Regions from separate parts of the Mesorhizobium sp. M0815 genome, predicted to be linked through region 2. Evidence: predicted binding sites of a transcription regulator. Region 2 holds the regulator's gene; each other region holds the start of a gene.
The links. The regulator LexA, encoded in region 2, represses DNA repair genes until DNA is damaged. The targets are predictions, from matches to a motif close to TGTTCNNNNTGTGTTCNG.

Region 1 (4,609 bases), on a different contig from region 2:
CGACGGTGGTGGTCATGCGCAGCCGCTTCGCCGCCATCCCGAAGACCATCCGTGAGGCAGCGCTCGACCTCGGCGCCTCCGACTGGACGACCTTCAGGCGGGTGATGCTGCCACTCAGCCTGCCCGCCATTATCTCGGCGTTCATGCTGGCCTTCCTGACCTCGTTCGACGAGTTCATCGTCGCCTTCTTCCTTGCCGGTACCGAGCCGACGCTGCCGCTTTATATCTGGAGCCAGCTGCGCTTCCCGAAATCGCTGCCGACCGTCATGGCGCTGGGCACGGCGATCTTGGCCGTGTCCTTCGTCACCGCCGCACTCGCCGAAATCCTGCGCCATCGCGGGCTTGCCGCCGCTCAGCGGCCAGCGACCGCCAGCCTGTCAAAACCAGAAGAAACCGAAAGAGGAGAACTGCAATGGCATTCGACCTGAAATCGATAACGACAAAGACAGCGAAAACCGGACTGGCCGCCTTCGCGCTGGCGCTTGCGTCGACTGTCGCTTTTGCCGGCGACAAGCTGCAATATTTCACCTGGTCGGGCTATGAGCTGCCCGACTTCAACAAGAGCTTCCTCGCCGCGCACCCGGATGGTGTCGAAGCCTCGATGTTCGGCGACGACGATGACGCTTTCACCAAGGTCAAGGCCGGCTTCCGCCCCGATGTCGCGCACCCATGCTATGACAAGGTGGCGCGCTGGAACAAGGAAGGCCTGCTGCAGCCGATCGACACCAAGCGCATCAAGAACTGGGATTCGATCTTCCCGGTCTTCAAGAACCTGCCCGACCTGCAGGCCGGCGACGGCAAGGTCTGGATGGTGCCGTGGGACTGGGGCAACACCTCGATTCTCTACCGCACCGATCTGGTGAAGAACCCGGAAGCGAGCTGGAACCTACTCTGGGACAAGCAATATGCCGGGCGCATGGCGACCATCGATGCCGTCCACGACACTCCGGTGGTGGCGGCCCTTCTTGCCGGCGTCAATCCATTCGACATGACGGCGGAACAGATGGACAAGGTTGCGGAGAAACTGCGCGAGCAGCGCCCGCTGCTCTCAAACTACACCACAGACATGACATCGGTCGAACAGGCGCTGGCCAGCGGCCAGCTGGTCGCCGCCATGACCTGGAATGCCTCGGCCACGTCGCTGAAGAAGCAAGGCGTGCCTGTCGAGTTCATGAAGCCGAAGGAAGGCATGCTTACCTGGGCTTGCGGTTTCGTCATGCTCAAGGACGCCAAGAACGTCGACCTCGCCTATGACTTCATCAACAGCCGGCTGGAAACGGACTCGGGCAAATACCTGATCCAGGCCTATGGCTATGGCAGCTCGACCAGCTCGGCTTTCGCTGCCGTGCCGAAGGAGGAGCTGGAGAAATTGCAGCTGCCGTCCGATCCGGAAGTGATGTTGAAGACCACCATCTTCACCGGGCCGATGAAACAGAATGATGAACTCGCCAAGATGTTCGAGAAGGTCAAGGCGGGCGGCTGAGCCTGCTTCTTCCTTCTCCCGCAAGGGGAAGGGAAAGCGTTGGCAAAAAGGACGAATGGATGGACATGCTGGACGAAGCGGCTGAGAAGCCGAAGGACGACGCCGACGTCAGGGTCGGCCGGCGCGTGCGGGCGCTCAGGCTGGAGCGTAGTCTCTCGCTGGCCGAACTTGCAGCCAAAGCCGGCGTCTCGATCGGAGCGCTGAGCCAGATCGAGCGCGGCATGTCGTCATTGCGGGTCCGAGTGATCTGGCCGCTCGCCGCCGCCCTCGACATCGAGCCGTCCGCGCTGATCGCCGACGGCAACGACGCCGGCAACGATCTTTATTGTGTGCGCGCCAACAGCCGGCGTCAGATCCCGGTCAAGTCGGAAGGCATCGCCAAGTCGCTGCTGTCGCCGCCGGCTGCTGCGCTGACCGGCATGCTGGTGACGGTGGAGGCCGGTGGCGGCACCGCCGAAGCCTACGCCCATGCCGGCCATGAATTCGGGTTCGTCCTTTCGGGCGAGGTCGAGCTGGTGGTCGATTCGACCAGATACGGCCTGAAGGCCGGCGACAGCTTCGCCTTCAAGAGCACCTTGCTGCATGCTTTCCGCAATCCGGGCAGCGAGCGCTGCCAGATCCTGTGGGTCAACACGACCAAGCCGTCCGAGGTTCGCGATGGCACCTGATCCACTCGTCCGGCTGGACAAGGTCTCCAAGATATTCCCCGGCAGCATCGTCGGGCTCGATGCCGTCGATCTCGATATTTCGCGCGGCGAGTTCCTGACCCTGCTCGGACCATCCGGCTGCGGCAAGACCACCAGCCTGCGGGTCATCGCCGGCTTCGAAAGCCCGTCGAGCGGCAAGGTTCTGCTCGAAGGCCGCGACATCAGTGCGCTCAGGCCCTTCGACCGTCCGGTCAATACCGTATTCCAGGACTACGCGCTGTTCCCGCACATGAACGTCGCCGAAAATGTCGGCTTCGGCTTGTCGCTGCGCAAGCTCTCCGGTGCCGAACAGGCAAAGCGCGTCGGCGCAGCGCTCGACATGGTCGGCCTTGCTGAAAAGCTCGGCGCCCGCGTGTCCGAATTGTCGGGTGGCCAGCGCCAGCGCGTCGCGCTTGCCCGCGCCATCGTCTGCGAACCGCGCGTGCTGCTGCTCGACGAGCCGTTGTCGGCGCTCGATGCGCATCTGCGCGAACAGATGCAGGTCGAATTGAAGCGACTGCAGTCGCGCCTCGGCACCACTTTCGTCATGGTCACGCACGACCAGACCGAGGCGCTGTCGATCTCTGATCGCATCGTCGTCATGAACAAAGGCCGCATCGAGCAGATTGCGCCGCCGGCGACCCTCTACGACCGGCCCGCCACCAAATTCGTTGCCAGCTTCATCGGCACGATGAACCTTCTGCAGTCGCGCTTCGTCGGCCGTGACGGCGAGCGCTTGCGGTTCGCCGCCGGCGCCCTGCCGCTGGAAGCGGTTTCGGAGACGGGCGAACTGCCTGGCGAGGGCACGGTGCGCACCATCGGCGTGCGTCCAGAGGATTTTTTGGCGACGACCGAAGCGGCGGCCGGCACTGTACCGGTGCGGGTGAACAGCATCGTCTTCCACGGCCGCACCTTGCGCCTTCATGCGGAGCTGGGGCAGGGGACACAGGTGGTGATCGACGCGCCGCGCCGGGCGGAGGGTTTTCAATTCAGCGTCGGCGACGTGGCGCATATCAGCCTGCGCCGTGGCGCCAACTGCCCTATGCTGTCCAGCTAGGCAACGGCCGCGAATACGCCGACCGGGCGATCCACGATTTCCTCGAGATCAAGGGCATCATCGGCGACAGCGCCTGAGCCATCAACATACGGCCGACCGAAATGTGGTTGCGAGCGTTGGTGCTGCCAGTACCGGCGCTCGTATCATTTTCGTTTGATTTGTTCCCTTTTTGTTCTATTCTGCTTGGCTGGGCGGGAATGGCTTTGAGAGGAGCAATGAACATGAATGAGCTGCCCGCATTCAGGATCACCGAAAACGGCCAAGCCGTGTTCAACTGGCAGGAGCTGGATCGGCGCTGGAATGACCGGCTGTTCTTCGCCATTCTTCTTGAAAGTACGATCGCCGTGCCGCTTGCACGCCGGGCCGCCGTCTGGCGGCGAGAATCGGGATTGCGAGGGCAAGTGTTTCCGGCGGAACGCCTGCACATCTCGCTTATTGGGCTCGGCGACTATGATGGACTGCCGGAGGAATTGGTCAAAATCGCCCGCCACGTCGCCTCGATGGTCCAGGCGAAACCGTTTGAGGTGTCGTTCGATCGGTTGTCGGCTTTCGGCGGCGGTGCGTTGGTGCTGCGTGGCAGCGACGGCGTCCCGCCGCTGCAAGCGTTCTGGCGCAATCTTACCGCCCTGATCGCCGACAGCCCGCTGAAGCCCTTTGTGGGGAGCTCCTTTGAACCTCATGTTACATTGCTTCGTGACAAATTGCGGGTTCAAAGGGTTCGAGAACGGGCGATCGAACCCATCAGCTGGACCGTACGTGACTTTGTGCTCATCCGCAGTCTGATCCGGCAAGGCCGGTACGAAGAGCTCGGGCGCTGGCGGTTGAACGGCCACGACGATTCCGTGGCCGCAATGTGAGCCAAGCCAGGGTCCCCTCAGATCGTCTTGACGTAGCCCGCCAACTGATCCGCCACCGTGCCCCAGCCGTCGTAAAAGCCCATCTCCTCGTGGCTGTTGCGCGTGGCTTCGTCGCGGTGGATAGCGGTCGCGGTGTAGCGCGTCGCCTCGCCCTGCGATTGCAGCGATATGACGGCTGTGATGAATGGGTCGCCTGACGGCCGGTAGCCGGGCAGCAGCGCATCGGTCCACACCAGCCGCTCGTTCTGGACGATCTCGAGGTAGCAGCAACGCCTGTCGTTGACCTCCTTGCCGTCGGGCGACTGCATGCGGGTGCGGAACAGACCGCCGGGCCGCAGGTCGATCTCGCAATCGGTGATGATCCACGGCTTCGGCGTGAACCATTGGCGGACATGCTCGGGCTTCGTCAAGGCCGTCCACAGCAGTTCTCGTGGCGCCTCGATCGTCCGTTCGAGCACGAGGTCGAGCTTCGGATCGGGTTGAAAAAACGCGACCATATTCATCTGTCTGTCTCCTTGAGTTTCAG
Region 2 (4,609 bases):
GCCTTTGCGCTGTTTCCCGATTTCTCATCGCGACGGCCGGTCAAGAAATACGCGGCGGCCGCCGCGCTTTTTTCGATTGCGGCCTACCTCGTCTTTTCCGGCATTGTGGTGGCGGCCGAACGCAGCTTCATCATGTTGGCGGTGATGCTTATCGCCGTGCTGTTCGACCGGGCCGCGCTCACCATGCGCAACCTGGCGATCTCGGCCATCGCGGTCATTCTGGTGTCGCCGCACGAGGTGGTCGGTCCGAGCTTCCAGATGTCCTTCGCCGCGACGGCGGCCCTTGTCGGCGCCTATGCAGGCTGGTCCGATTACCGCGCCGGCGGGGCCACCACGCCGCCGCCCCGGCGGTCGCCGCTACGCTTTGCCACTAGAAAGGTACTGATGGGCATGGGCGGCCTGGCGATGACCTCGATCATTGCAGGGAGCGCCACGGCGCTTTTCGCCATATGGCATTTCCAGCGCGTGGCGCCGCTCAGCCTGTTCGCCAATCTGGCCATCATGCCTATCGTCTCACTGGTCGTCATGCCCTTCGCCGTCCTCAGTGCGCTGGCGATGCCGTTCGGCGCGGATGGGCCTTTCCTCTACGTGATGGGCAAGGGGCTGACGGCGATGATCGCCCTGTCCGGGTGGATCTCCGAGCGCTCGCCGATCGATGCGGTCGGGCTGATTTCGCTGAGATCTGTCCTTTTGGTGACGATCGCCCTCGTCATTGCCAGCATGGCGACGACCTGGTTGCGGCTCGTGGCCCTTCCTTTTGCGCTCGCCGGCTTGCTAACGACAACGCAGACGCGCGTACCCGATGTATTGATCTCGGAGGACGCACGGCTCGTCGCGCTGCCGATCGGCAGCGGTGAACTCGCGGTCAACCGGGCACGCCCGAATGAGTTCACCATCGACAACTGGAAACGCGCGCTCACATCAGAGGCTATCGTCGCGCCGGAAACACCTGGAAAGAACGATCCGCAATTCGACATTGCCGATCCGGCCGACTTACCGCCGGGCATGCCGTTCATTTGCACGGACGGTCTCTGCCTTGCCAGGCATCCATCCGGCGCGATCATCGCGCTAGCCAATGACCGCGATACTGCACGGCCAGCCTGCGCCTTTGCCAGCTTGATCGTCATCGACGACGCCACCGCCCATAATCCCTGCTACTACGACCGGCTGGTCCTCGTCGTCACCAAACGGCAACTGGCGCGCGCGGGAAGTGCGGCCGTCTATTTCGATCCACAAGCGGCAACACGCGCCGAAATCCGCTTCGCCGTCGAAAAATCATACCGGCCCTGGCACGTGCAGCGGAAATTTTCACGCGCGGCGCGGGGCATGCCGCCATACCGCAGAGCCGACAAGCCAAAAGCCGGCGCCAAGGGCGCAGCTCAGTAGCGGCGGATCAGCCCAACGAGCTTGCCCTGCACCTTGACCCTGTCTGGTCCGAAGATGCGCGTCTCGTAGGCCGGATTGGCGGCTTCCAGGGCGATCGAGGCGCCCTTGCGGCGGAACCGCTTCAGCGTCGCTTCTTCCTCGTCGACCAGTGCCACCACGATCTCACCGGGGCTCGCCGTATCGGCATTGCGGATGATCACCGTGTCGCCGTCGAAAATGCCAGCCTCGATCATCGAATCGCCTTTGACCTCGAGCGCATAATGCTCGCCGCCCATGATCATGTCCGGCGGCACCGAGATCGAATGCGTCTGGTGCTGGATGGCATCGATCGGCACACCAGCGGCGATGCGGCCCATCACCGGGATAGACACGGCGGCGACGACATCGTCGTCATTGCCGGCTGCAGGGACGCGCGACGATGTCGGCTTGCCTTGCCGAGGACCTTGCCCAAGACTGCCCTGGATGACACTCGGCGAGAACTTGCGTGCCGCATTGAGGCCGGGGGCGATCGAATCGGGCAGGCGCAGCACCTCCAGCGCACGGGCCCTGTTGGGCAAACGGCGAATGAAGCCGCGCTCCTCCAGCGCCGTAATCAGCCGGTGGATTCCCGATTTGGAAGCCAGGTCGAGCGCTTCCTTCATCTCGTCGAAGGAGGGCGGGATACCGCTTTCCTTCAGCCTTTCGTGGATGAACATAAGCAGTTCGTGTTGTTTGCGTGTCAGCATAGCGACCCCCAACAGAATCAGAAAAACAAACCCAGAACAAACACTATCTGTTCCAGTTGTGTTCCGCAACTGTTTAAAGTTTAATGAATGTGTTAGGGCTCGGGTAACGATACCACTCGCCAAACCGGGACGCTGCATTTTCACCGCCGCGGGCCTCATCGCCTTGATTCTGCTTTCGTTTGCGGCCTCTGGGTTTCCAGAAGGCGGCACTGGTATCGGCCGTCAGCCGGCAAAGGGGCACGGAATTGAAGCCGTATCGACTGTGCGGTTTGGTCAATGCACCGTGAACGAAACGAACTCAAAACGCCAACCTTGGGTTGGCTTGGCTCCTGGTTTCCACCGCATGGTCAGGCAACTTGTCGCCGGTGGAGCCTTGCTGCGCGATACCAGGTAATGGAGAACCGCTCGTGACCGATGGATGCCGTCGATGCGTGTCCGGCGTTGCGGTGAATCTTGGGGAGCAGACAAATCATGACAGGAATTCCCGATCTCGTGGCCATAAGGGCGATGGATGCTGCAGATCCGCTGCGCGCGATGCGCGACCGCTTTGTGCTGCCGCAAGGAGTGATCTATCTCGACGGCAATTCGCTAGGGGCCGCTTCGCGTGCCGCTTTCGATGAATTGAGCAAGGCAGTGACCGAAGAATGGGCGCATGATCTCATCCGCGCCTGGAACACGGCCGGCTGGTTCAACATGCCGCTCGAACTTGGCGACCAGCTCGGGCGCCTGATCGGTGCCGCGGCCGGCCAGACGGTGGTCTGCGACACGACATCGGTCAACATCTACAAGCTGCTGCACGCCGCCATGGCCATGCGGCCGGAGCGGCAGGTCATCGTCGCCGAGGGCGACAGTTTTCCGACAGACCTCTACATGGCTGAGGGTGTGGTTTCGACGCGAAAAGATACGCTGCTGCGCCTCTCGGGGGTCGACGCGCCGAGCATCGAAGAGCTGATCGACGAACGCACCGCCGTGGTGCTGGTCAACCACGTCAACTACAAGTCGGGCGAACTGCGCGACGTGCCGGCGCTGACGCGCAGGGCCCAGGAAGCCGGGGCGATGATCGTCTGGGATCTCTGCCACACCGCCGGTGCGATGCCAGTCGAGCTCGACACGGCAAACGCCGATTTTGCCGTTGGCTGCACCTACAAATATCTGAATGGCGGACCGGGCGCGCCTGCCTTCATCTATGCGGCTGAGCGGCATCTTGCCGACATCCAGCAGCCGCTCACCGGCTGGTGGGGCCATGCACGGCCCTTCGCCTTCGAGCCAGGCTATGCGGCCGGCACCGGCATCCGCCGGTTTCTGTGCGGCACCCAGCCGGTCCTGTCGATGCGCACGCTGAAGGGCGCGCTCGACATCTGGAACGATGTCGACATGACGGCGGTGCGCAAGAAGAGCATCGCGCTGGCCGATCTGTTCATCGAGCTTGTCGAGGCAAAGTGCGGCACTTACGGGCTAACGCTCGAAAGCACGCGCGACGGGGAAAAACGCGGCAGCCAGATTTCATTCATGCACGAGCATGGCTACCAGATCATGCGCGCGCTGATCGAACGTGGCGTGATCGGCGATTTTCGCGCGCCATCGACCATGCGCTTAGGCTTCACCCCGCTCTATGTCGGCTATGCCGATGTCTGGCAGGCCGTCGAAGTGCTTGTGGACATCCTGCGCACCGGTGCGTGGAAGGATGCGCGCTTCGCCATCAAGGCGGCTGTCACTTGAGATTGATGCGAGAGCTGGCATCGTGAGGCTGGCGACGACGCGCCGCGCGATGCTCACGGCTACGCGGCAAGGCCATATTGCCAAGGGGAGGGCGCAGGGTGTTCGAACGTCACATTGCCGATTGGGACAACGCCTATGCCAATGGCGCCAACATAGCCGGCAGCGATCGCTGGCCGGCGGCCTGGGTCGAGCCCGCGCGGGTTTTTCGCGACGTGCTTTCGACCGAGGGCCGGGCGCGGCTCGACATGGCCTATGGCGATGGCCCACGCAACCGGCTCGATCTTTTCCTGCCGGCCACCAAGCCCAAGGGGCTCGTGGTGTTCGTCCATGGCGGCTACTGGATGGCATTCGACAAGAGTTTCTGGTCGCATCTTGCCGCTGGCGCTGTTGATCGCGGCTATGCCGTGGCGATGCCGTCCTACACGCTCTGTCCGCAGATGCGCATTGGCGGCATCGTCAAGGAAGTCGGCGCGGCGATCGGCAAGGCGGCGGGGATGGTCGCAGGGCCGCTGATGCTGACCGGACACTCGGCCGGTGGCCATCTTGTTAGCCGGATGGTTACGACGACGACGCCGCTGGCGCCCGAAATTGTCCGGCGCATTCGCCATATCGTATCGATCTCGGGTGTGCACGATTTGCGCCCGATCATGCGCACCGGCATGAACGAGACGCTGGCGATCGATGAGGCCGAGGCGCAGGCCGAAAGCCCGGTGCTGCTGCGCCCGATGGACAAGGCCCGCCTGACCTGCTGGGCCGGCGGCGGCGAGCGCGCCGAATTC
Region 3 (4,609 bases), on a different contig from region 2:
GGCGTGTCGGCGACGGATTTGGCGACCAGCTCGCCGTCGATGGTGCGGCCCTTGATCGAGGTGCGGCCGGCACCGTAGCCCGAGTCGGTTTCGCCATAGCCGATGCGCTCGACCTGGTGACCGGAGCGCGTGCCCCAATTGCGGTCGGTCGCCTCGGTGCGGTTCGCTTGAGCGCGCTGCCAGCCCGGCGTCGCATAGGTGTTGGAGAAAGCGCCGGATTTCTCGGCGCCGGAATTGCCGCCAATGTTGTCGAAGCGCGACGCCCCGTAGGGGTTCTGTCTTCCTGCCCCTTGGCCACCACGACCGGAGGCGAAAGAACCACCGCCATAGGCGTTGCCGTAACCGCCATAGGAGTTGCCGCTTTCGGCGACCTCGACATGGGCTTCCGGCAGTTCGTCGAGAAAGCGCGACGGGATAGTCGATTGCCAGAGGCCATGGATGCGGCGGTTGGAGACGAACCACAAATGCAGGTTCTTCTTGGCGCGGGTCAGCCCGACATAGGCAAGGCGGCGCTCTTCCTCCAGGCCGGAGCGGCCGCCCTCGTCGAGTGCGCGCTGATGCGGGAACAGGCCCTCCTCCCAGCCAGGCAGAAAGACGGTCTCGAATTCGAGGCCCTTGGCCGAATGCAGCGTCATGATGTTGACGGCGTCGAGCTCGGCGTTCTGCTCGGCGTCCATGACGAGTGCGACATGTTCGAGGAAGGAGCGCAGCGATTCGTACTCCTCCATGGAGCGGATCAGTTCTTTCAAGTTCTCGAGCCGGCCGGGCGCTTCCACCGAGCGGTCGTTCTTCCACATGTCGGTGTAGCCGCTCTCCTCCAAAATGGTCTCGGCGAGCTCGGTATGCGGGGTGGTTTCCAGAGCCTTCTGCCAGCGTTCGAAATTGGCGGCGACCTCGCGAAGTGCGGCGCGCGGCTTCGGCTTCAGCTCGTCGCTCTCGGCGAGTTTTGCCGCCGCCTCCAGCATCGGGATGCGAAGGGCGCGGGCGGTATCATGGATCTGGCGGATGGTGGCCTCGCCAAGCCCGCGCTTCGGCACGTTGACGATGCGCTCGAAAGCGAGGTCGTCGGCGCCTTGCGCGACGACGCGGAAGAAGGCCAGCGCGTCGCGGATCTCGAGCCGCTCATAGAAGCGCGGGCCGCCGATGACGCGGTAGTTGAGGCCGAGCGTGACGAAGCGGTCCTCGAATTCGCGCATCTGGAAAGACGCGCGGACGAGAATCGCCATATCGTTCAAATTGTGCTTCTGGCGCTGGTAGGCCTCGATGGTCTCGCCGACGGCGCGGGCCTCCTCCTCGGAATCCCAGGCGGCGTGGACATGCACCTTCTCGTCGTCCTCGGCGATCTTCTCGGTAAACAGCGTCTTGCCGAAGCGGCCCTCATTGTGGGCGATGAGATGCGAGGCGGTGCCGAGGATGTGCGCGGTCGAGCGGTAGTTGCGCTCCAGCCGGATGATGGTGGCGCCGGGGAAATCCTTGTCGAAGCGCAGGATGTTGTCGACTTCGGCGCCGCGCCAGCCATAGATCGACTGGTCGTCGTCGCCGACGCAGCAGATGTTAACTTTGCTTTCGCTCACGGCCGCGCGCGAGCTTCGCTCGCTGGCCTCCGCGGGGGCGGCCTGGCCGGCCGACGCCCGGTCGGGCTTGCGGCCTTCGGCCGAAGAGCGCCCAATCTCCCCCGCGAGGGGGGAGATTGGCTTGCCTTGAGGCCGCTGGGCCAGCAGGCGCAGCCACATGTACTGTGCGGTGTTGGTGTCCTGGTACTCGTCGACGAGGATGTAGCGGAAGCGCTTGTGGTATTCCTTCAGCACGTCCGGATTGGCGCGGAAGATGCGGATCGGGTGACATAGGAGATCGCCGAAGTCACAGGCATTCAGCGTCTGCAGCCGCTCCTGATAGGCCTTGTAGAGTTCGCGGCCCTTGCCGTTGGCGAAGGCACGGGCATCGCCCTCGGGGATGTCGGCGGGACCGAGGCCCTTGTTCTTCCAGCCGTCGATCATCTGGGCGAACTGCTTGGCCGGCCAGCGCTTGTCGTCCAGCCCTTCCGCCTGGATGAGCTGTTTGATCAGCCGCACGACATCGTCGGTGTCGAGAATGGTGAAGTCGGATTTGAGCCCGGCCAGCTCGGCATGTCGGCGCAGCAGCTTCACGCCAATCGAGTGGAAGGTGCCGAGCCACGGCATGCCCTCGACATTGCCTTCGCCGATCAACAGGCCGATGCGCTGCTTCATCTCGCGCGCCGCCTTGTTGGTGAAGGTGACGGCGAGGATCTGCGAAGGGAAGGCCTTGCCGGTGGCAAGGATGTGGGCGATGCGGGTGGTCAAGACGCGCGTCTTGCCGGTGCCGGCGCCGGCCAGCACCAGCACCGGGCCTTCGGTGGTTTCCACCGCCAGCCGCTGCTCGGGGTTGAGGCCGTTGAGATAATCGGGCGCGTTGTTTTGATTGCTGCGGGCAGCCATGGCGCGCGCGGCGATGCCCGAGGGGGCCACGGGCCGCGCGTTCGGTTCGTCAAAAAAGGGCATGTCTTCCGAAAAGCCGGACATCTCTCCCCGAATGTAGTGATTCGGCAGCGAAAGGCCAGAAGTGTCTCCGTTTTGTTCTCTGTCCAGTCGGTAGACTCACAATCTGAATGGGTCCGCTAACCAAAACGCCGAGCTTGCCGTGGGTCGACGCCGTAAAACGCCGAGCTTGCTTGACAGGGGAAGCGGGCCGGAGAAAGTTGCGTGGGGGCAGGCACGCAATGCGGGGTTGCCCATGGACGCGTCGCGGAGCGCACCAGTCGAAGGAGCACCGTCTTGGCTGTGGTCATCACCTCCCTGATCCTTTTCCTCATCGGCCTGGCGCTTGGCGGCGGCGGCATCTGGCTCGTGACGCTGGGCGGCAGCTGGTATTACGTCATCGCCGGCATAGCTTTCCTGATCGCTGCCTGGCTGCTCTACAGGCGCAGATCCACGGCGCTGTGGCTCTACGCGGCGATCGTGCTCGGCACGCTCGCCTGGGCTGTCTGGGAAACCGGCTTCGACTGGTGGGAGCTCGGCCCGCGCGGCGGCATCATCGTGCTTGTCGCGCTGTGGCTATTGACGCCATGGGCGCGGCGCGGGCTTACCGGTCCCGACGGACGAGCGCCGCTGATCCTCGCGGTGCTGGCATCGCTCGGCGTCGCCGGTTATTCGATGACGACGGACCCAAAGGATATTGCCGGCCAACTCAACACCGACAAGGTGACGCCGACGGCCGAACTCGGCGGCAATGTGCCGGCCGGCGAATGGCACTATTACGGTCGCACGCAATATGGCCAGCGCTATTCGCCGCTCGACCAGATCACCCCCGAAAACGTTGCCAATCTGCAGCCGGCCTGGACCTATCGCACCGGCGACGTGAAAGGGCCCGACGACATCGGCGAGACGACCTATCAGGTGACGCCGCTGAAAATCGCCGACACGCTCTACATCTGCACGCCGCATAATTTCGCCATCGCCATCGATGCCGCGAGCGGCAAGGAGAAATGGCGTTTCGATCCGCAGGTCAAGCTCAACAAGGACCGCCAGCACCAGACCTGCCGCGGCGTGGCTTACTATGCCGATGCCAAGATCGCCGCCGGCCAGCCCTGCGCCACGCGCATCTATCTGCCGACATCGGACGCCCGGCTGATCGCGCTCGACGCGGCGAATGGCCAGGTCTGTCCGACATTTGCCGAGGGCGGCACGCTGAACCTGCTCGCCAACATGCCATATCCGAAGCCGGGCTATTACTATTCGACTTCCGCGCCGCTGATCGTCGCCAACAAGATCATCGTCGGCGGCGCGGTCAACGACAATTATTCGACGCAGGAGCCGTCCGGGGTCATCCGTGCCTACGATGCCGACACCGGCGCGCTGTTATGGAATTGGGATTCCGGCAATCCGGACCAGACGACGCCGCTGCCGCCGGGCCAGACCTACACCAACAACTCGCCCAATATGTGGTCGACGGCGAGCGCCGACGAGAAGCTCGGCCTGCTCTATGTGCCGCTCGGCAACAAGACGCCGGACCAGCTCGGCGCCGGACGCAGCGCCAATGACGAGAAATTCTCTTCCTCGATCACCGCGCTCGATCTCAACACCGGACAATTGCGCTGGGTGCGGCAGACCGTGCATCACGATCTCTGGGACATGGACGTGCCGGCGCAGCCGACGCTGGTCGACATAACCACGGCCAGTGGTGTGGTGCCGGCGCTGGTCGGGCCGACCAAGCAGGGCGACCTCTATGTGCTCGACCGGCGCAGCGGCGAGCCGATCGTTCCGGTCAAGGAAGTGCCGGCGCCGGGCGGCGCGATCGAAGGCGACCATACCTCGCCGACGCAGCCGGTCTCGGACCTCAGCTTCAGTCCGAAGCCACTGACCGGCGCGGATATGTGGGGCATCACCATGTTCGACCAGCTGGCCTGCCGGATCGAGCTTCGGAAGCTGCGGTATGAGGGCCGCTATACGCCGCCGTCGCTGCAAGGCTCGCTGATCTATCCTGGCAATTTCGGCACCTTCAACTGGGGCGGCGTGGCAGTCGATCCGGTCCGGCAGGTGATGTTCGGCATGCCGACATACCTGGCGTTCATCTCCAAATTGGTGCCGCGCGC

Region 1: NKI01_RS29955 (2'-5' RNA ligase family protein) is a predicted target of LexA. The motif match lies at 3,386-3,403, and genes of this name have one in related genera.
Region 3: NKI01_RS10065 (ATP-dependent helicase) is a predicted target of LexA. The motif match lies at 2,582-2,599, and genes of this name have one in related genera.

What each region holds. Positions count from the first base shown of each region.
Region 1 is NZ_JAMYOU010000055.1:991-5,599, reverse strand. Features, by position in the region: gene NKI01_RS29975 (ABC transporter permease) at 1-428, shown strand, start outside; gene NKI01_RS29970 (ABC transporter substrate-binding protein) at 413-1,483, shown strand; gene NKI01_RS29965 (cupin domain-containing protein) at 1,543-2,151, shown strand; gene NKI01_RS29960 (ABC transporter ATP-binding protein) at 2,141-3,226, shown strand; gene NKI01_RS29955 (2'-5' RNA ligase family protein) at 3,448-4,083, shown strand; gene NKI01_RS29950 (SRPBCC family protein) at 4,101-4,580, opposite strand; gene NKI01_RS29945 (ArsR/SmtB family transcription factor) at 4,583-4,609, opposite strand, start outside.
Region 2 is NZ_JAMYOU010000001.1:45,609-50,217, reverse strand. Features, by position in the region: partial or broken gene NKI01_RS00215 (ComEC/Rec2 family competence protein) at 1-1,386, shown strand, start outside; gene lexA (transcriptional repressor LexA) at 1,380-2,111, opposite strand; gene kynU (kynureninase) at 2,583-3,830, shown strand; gene NKI01_RS00200 (hormone-sensitive lipase) at 3,929-4,609, shown strand, end outside.
Region 3 is NZ_JAMYOU010000006.1:162,339-166,947, reverse strand. Features, by position in the region: gene NKI01_RS10065 (ATP-dependent helicase) at 1-2,540, opposite strand, end outside; gene NKI01_RS10060 (glucose/quinate/shikimate family membrane-bound PQQ-dependent dehydrogenase) at 2,793-4,609, shown strand, end outside.